DNA from 2 places in the Lysinibacillus sp. NPDC097214 genome. Region 1 is predicted to be linked to the other one. Evidence: riboswitches for the same ligand, from Rfam matches in the RefSeq annotation. Region 1 holds a riboswitch; the other holds the start of a gene.
The links. Region 1 has a riboswitch for FMN ahead of ACQKMI_RS09800 (ECF transporter S component). Riboswitches for the same ligand answer to the same signal wherever they lie in the genome.
Positions count from the first base shown of each region.

Region 2: it holds a riboswitch for FMN, as region 1 does, so the genes downstream of both, ribE (riboflavin synthase) here and ACQKMI_RS09800 (ECF transporter S component) in region 1, are expected to answer to the same signal.

Region 1 is NZ_JBNNSS010000003.1:533,026-536,220, reverse strand. It holds gene ACQKMI_RS09805 (sodium-dependent transporter) at 1-1,124, opposite strand, end outside; gene ACQKMI_RS09800 (ECF transporter S component) at 1,298-1,885, opposite strand; FMN riboswitch at 2,109-2,297, opposite strand; gene ACQKMI_RS09795 (RNA polymerase subunit sigma) at 2,634-3,195, opposite strand, start outside.
Region 2 is NZ_JBNNSS010000002.1:494,952-498,146, forward strand. It holds gene ribB (3,4-dihydroxy-2-butanone-4-phosphate synthase) at 36-665, opposite strand; gene ribE (riboflavin synthase) at 695-1,333, opposite strand; FMN riboswitch at 1,527-1,652, opposite strand; FMN riboswitch at 1,778-1,903, opposite strand; gene ACQKMI_RS06220 (SDR family NAD(P)-dependent oxidoreductase) at 2,241-2,999, opposite strand; gene ACQKMI_RS06225 (ABC-F family ATP-binding cassette domain-containing protein) at 3,092-3,195, opposite strand, start outside.

The DNA of each region.
Region 1 (3,195 bases):
AAAATTGTTTTTCCAAAGATTGATACGTCCGCTAATGTACTTGATGAAAGAGCTGCAGGAATAGCCGCAATAAAGACTACTACGCCTAGTAGCATTGTCAATGCAGAACGAGACATACGCCCTTTCTCAATAAATGCCGCTACGATAATTTCATATAAACTGAAGGAAGAAGTTAGCGTTGCGAATAAAAATAATAATAAAAACATCGCCAAGAATATTTCACCAAATGGCATTTGACTAAACGCTGTTGGCAGAACCATAAATAATAAGCCTGGTCCAGATGCTGGTTCCAAATCAAAAGCAAATACAACAGGGAAAATAGCTAATCCTGCTAAAAACGATACAAGCACAGTGAGAAGAACAACAGAGCCCGCAGAATTCGGTAAGCTTACATCCTTCTTTAAATATGAGCTGTACGTCACAAGACAAGAAAACCCTACCGCTAAGCCAAAGAAGGACTGCCCTAACGCTTCTAATATAGCCTTACCAGTTATATTGGAAAAGTCAGGAAACAAGAAGAATTTAACCCCCTCCATTGCTCCATCTAATGTTAAAGCCCGCACAACAAGCACAATAAACATAATAAATAATAGAGGCATCATCCACTTATTGGCCTTCTCAATACCATTTTGCACGCCAAGTGAAATGACTAGAACATTTACTAGCGTAAACAATCCTAAACCTAGTAATGTAATCCAAGGTGTCCCTACAATTTTACCAAATAGTTCACTAGGGTCATTGGCAGGATCAATAACAGCCCCAGTCACACCAAGGCCACTATATATAAAAATCCAACCTCCCACAACACTGTAAAAAGTTAATAATAAAAAACAGCCGAGCACACCCATACGACCAACCCAAGCCCAGCCTGTTTTCGTCGGTGCAATTTTTTTATATGCAGTCACAGCCTCGGACTGAGTACCACGACCTAAAATATATTCTGATAATAACATCGGTAAACCAATCAACAATGTAAATAGAACAAAAATTAGGAAGAACGCTCCCCCACCACTTTGTCCAGTAACATATGGCAGCTTCCATATTGCCCCTAGCCCGATTGCAGCTCCTGCCGATGCTAAAACAAAGCCTAGTTTACTAGACCACTGACTCTTTTTTTCGCTCATCTCTTCAAACTCCTCTAACATTCTAAACTCTTCCTTATTCTACATGAAAATAATAAACTAGACTAGATTAATTCTAGCTGTTACTTTTGCACAATAATATCCAATTTTCCCATCATTCAATGCATCTTATATAAAAAACCTCGAGCTTTTAACAGCTCGAGGTTTCATCTAAATTATTTTGTTATATACATCGAACGCTGATGATGAATCCATTTACGCATTGTTGTGAATAGTAATGCCATGATGATCGTTATTAAAATACCCTTCACAATGTTAAACGGCAAGATACCAGCTATGATCATTTTATATAGTGAGTCACCTACAACAGGTTCCATACCTAAAAAGTAAGTGTACATAGGTAAAAATACTGCATAGTTTAGAATGCTCATTCCTACTGCCATGATGATTGTTCCAGCAGCTAAACCTCCGACAAGACCTTTAACTGTTTTGACGCGATTAAAAACAAAGCTAACTGGTAAAATAAATAAAATACCTGTTACAAAGTTCGCGATATGTCCTACCGGTACTCCCGTTGGCGTACCTGAGAAAATCCAGTCCAACACATTTTTAAAGAATTCTACTAAAATACCGGCTACAGGTCCCATTGTGATCGCTGCAAGTAATGCTGGCATATCACTGAAGTCCACTTCCAAAAACGCCGGAAATGGCGGAATAGGGAAATTAAAAAGCATTAACAAAAACGAAATACTGCTCAGCATGCCAATCGTAATAAACGATTGAAGTTTAACATTTTTCTTCATAGAAAACTCTCTCCTCTTTGCTGATTCAATCCCGCAAGAAGAAAGGTTACGACCTCAACAATTATTATTATGAAAAAACCCTTATGCAAAAAGAGCATAAGGGAGAATAGGCATGATTAAAGAACGCCACTAATCAACTATTTTTCGAGCTTCCACTGTGGAAATCCACAACGAAAAAACGCTCGTACATAGCTAAATTCATAACAATAAATGACGATCGTACCTCCATCTTCTCCCATCCAGACTTTAACTGTCGGCCTTGGAATCGCACCAAGTCAGCCATGCAAAAAGTTATTTGCACAGGTCGCGGGCTGAAGAGTTTTTAGTAAATCATTCGAGCTAATGAAAGACATTAGCGATTTACAACTCTATTACCGCCGGTCGGGATTTTCACCCTGCCCCGAAGATGAATCAATATTTTTTTGTTTCATAGCCTTACTATAATGAATTATGAAGGAAAAGTAAATAGCTTTGCTTAAAAAAATCCGATTAAACTTGTATGTTTTACAGACACTCGCTAATAGCCTCATAAAGTAAAACTTTAATCGGCAAGGGTTTTCTTTCATCCTCTTTGATCAGCAATCTACACCAATTGAGCTTTTACCGGCCATTTATCTCCCACCTAACGTTGTCTTACTGCCCGTTAAAGTAAGATAAACTAACAAGAGCATTCACGCACATGCAGTGGCGAGAATGCTCCAAAAAATTAACTTATAAAATGACGTTCATTTATTTGTTGTTATGCTATTTATGGCATATATCGTTTATTGGCTCCTACAGGCTTTGGCAAGAAATTTTTCAAATCAAATCCTTCCCAACTCTCCTGCACAATATTGTCTAGCCGTACTTGTTGATCAAAGCTCGCAGCAGTAAGCATCATTGCTTCAATTAATTGGGTTGCACGAGTCACGTCCATTGTCGTTAAATCGAGCGGTTCGTCAAATGTAACAATAACACCTTCCGCTACCTCTTTCACAGTGTATGTTATATTTTCCGGTATGACTGGAACATATGCATCATCATTTTTAACTCGCATATCGGTAAGAGCTTCTGTTACAGTGGAAAAGGTTTTACGAGAATCAGGTGATAAATATTCAGCGCCATTTTCATCTTTATATAAATAATAATTAAAATGATTTGAGCTTGTTAATGCCATTTGCTTACTTGTCTCTTCTTCTTTGGAAAGCGCGTTTGCTGTACCGTCAGGTTTTTCAAATTCAATACTTTTATACTCTGAGTCTGAGAATGTATCTTGTAAAGTCCCTACATATTCTCCAGCATCTTTAGAAGCGACATCATATTCATTTTTC
Region 2 (3,195 bases), on a different contig from region 1:
AATGAACTTCCCCCAACTTTTGGTGATAGCCTTTTTTATATAGTCATTGTTTTTTCTTCCATTATTTGTTGACGGCGATATGTTGCCAATGCTTCTATGGAAATCATTTTTAAACGATGTTGTGCTGCATATTTAACGAGATCATTAAAGCGTAGCATTTTGCCATTGTCGCCCATAATTTCACATATAACTCCTGCAGGAACGCTATTACAAAGCTTTGCCAAATCTATTGTAGCTTCCGTATGTCCTCTACGTTCTAATACACCATTGTCCTTTGCTATTAACGGGAAGACATGACCTGGTCTACGAAAATCTGCAGCTTTCGCTTGTGGCTCTAGCATTTTTTGTATTGTCATTGCCCGTTCAAAGGCGCTAATTCCAGTTGTTGTGTCTAAGTGATCTATGCTAACGGTAAATGCGGTTTGATGATTATCTGTATTAATACTAACCATAGGTTTTAATGCTAATTTTTGTGCAAGCTGCTGTGATATCGGCGTACAAATAAGACCTCTTCCATAGGTCGCCATAAAGTTAATCGTTTCAGGCGCCATAAATTCTGCAATCGCTAATAAGTCCCCTTCGTTTTCTCGGTCCTCATCATCAACTACAATAATCATCTTCCCTTGTTTTAAATCCTCAATTGCTTCTTCAATCGAATGTAGCAATATCGCCACCTCCTGTTCAATAATGTTGATTAAAATCCGTTTTCAGCTAAGTAGTTTCTTGTAATGGTCGGCGGTTTCTGTCCACACTTAAGTTGATGCAAAATGTATTTTCCTACTAAATCGGTTTCTATATTGACAAGATCCCCCATCTTCTTCAACCCTAAAATTGTTTCCTTGTATGTGTGGGGTATCAGTGATACTGTGACACTATTTTTCTCGACATGAAAGAGTGTTAAGCTCGTTCCGTCAATTGTGATGGAGCCCTTTGGAATACAGAAGCTCGTTAACTCCTTTGATAGCTCTATATCAATATAGACTGCATTTGCTAACGGCCGCTTTCGTATTACTTTCCCTACTCCGTCTACATGTCCGGATACAAAATGACCACCGAATCGCCCATTCGCTGACATAGCGCGCTCTAAATTTACCGGATCTCCTATTGTTAGCTGCTGTAGATTTGTTGCCTTTACCGTTTCGGGCATTACATCCATCGTAAGCTCCTGATCATTAAAAGATATGACTGTTAAACAAACACCATTGACCGCAATACTGTCCCCGAGCTTTACATCCTCTACCATTTTCTTTGAAATAACGGTGATTTTCATACTTTGTCGATCGCTTTGCAAGGTTTTTACGGTGCCAATATCCTCAACAATTCCTGTAAACATTTATTCACCCACTTTCATTCATTGGTCCAAGCTTTTCTCTTCCGCTTTCGGAGTCCTATGTACCTCCTCCCTTATTCAAAAATTTCTGTTCAAACAAAAAACCCCTTTGATTAAAGGGGTTTGGGAGTTCATATAAATAAGACGTCAACAAATAAACCTTAAGGATACAAATTTTTTCCCTAGGCTACATCTCATCGTTCTTCTCCCATCCAGACTATCACTGTCGGTTTTGGATTTGCACCAAATCAGCTTGCGCTCACGGACTTTGAATTACTTCATCACCGCCGATTGGGAATTTCACCCTACCCCGAAGAACTACTGCTATTCAATTCGTTAGCTAAATAAAACAAAAAAGCTTCCCAACTTAAACGACGGGAAGCAGTTTACATAAAAGCATACTCAAATAAACCTTATAAACTCAAGTGAATTTAAAAAGCTCTTACTTTTACCCTTCTCCCATCCAGACTATAACTGTCGGTTTTGGATTTGCACCAAATCAGCTTGCGCTCACGGACTTTGAATTGCTTCATCACCGCCGATTGGGAATTTCACCCTACCCTGAAGGATATTTTTATTTAACTATTTCTTACGATAACACTACTTGATTAATTTATCCAGATAATTCTTAATAAAAATTTTTTCTCTAACTAATGTCGCTTTCGCAAGTCTCAATGTCAGATAAAAACAGCCACCACCTTTGGTCATTATAAAAGACCAAAGGCGTGGCTGTTTAAAAAGACATATCAATTATGCCTCGGCATAATTGCGTCCGGAATCGACTTTGTGCTTAGGCCCGCTAAGTACCGACACGATGTCGGTCATTTCGGTAATGCCACAGGGCGTGGCGCTCTTAGACTGAGTTCCTCTATTTCAGCAGGTGGGTGGACACCCGCTGAAAGAAGTTAAATTATACAGTCAAACTACCATCAACAGAGACAACAGCACCAGCCATGAAGCTTGCTTTATCTGAAGCTAAGAAAAGGACCGCTTCTGCTACTTCTTCTGCTTCACCATGGCGTCCCATGCGTACACGTGACATTTCTTCTGGTACGTATCCTGTTTTTTCAAGTGTTTCACCAACACTATGGAATAATGGAGTAACGATACCACCTGGACACACAGCATTCACACGAATACCTTTATTTGCATATTCAATTGCTGCACCTTTCGTTAAACCGATTACTGCATGTTTACTCGCGGAGTAGACAGCAATACTGTGCTCTGGACGAATACCCGCAGATGAAGCAGTATTTATAATCGACCCTTTGCCCTGTTTTTCCATTACTGGAATGACATATTTCATACCTAGGAAAATACCTTTTACATTGATATCCATAAGACGATCGTATTCTTCCAATTCAACCGTTGTAAATGGTGCAAACTTTTGAATGATGCCAGCGTTATTGAATAATACATCGATACAGCCATATGTGTTTATAGCTTGCTGTACATAATTCTGAACATCCTCTACTTTAGAAACATCCGCTTTAACGATTATCCCTTCACCGCCATTTTGTTGAACTAGTTTAAGAGTCTCTTCTCCAGTTTTCTCGTTAAAATCAACTAACACGACTTTATAGCCATTTTCAGCAAATTTAATACTAGTTGCTCTACCAATTCCACTACCTGCTCCTGTAATAACTGCAATTCGATTTTCATTTGTCATATTAACTTCCTCTTTTCGCTTTTTATATTTTTTACGTAATCATAAATATTTTCTCAATCGGTGGTCCTCTTTGCTTTTCCATGTTTATGATCTTAGTTTAATTTCATTTTCATATAATCTTCGTAATTACCTTTAAAAATACTCATGCCTGTTGGGGAAAGCTCCACCATTTTGTGTGCTAGCTTATTAAGAAAAT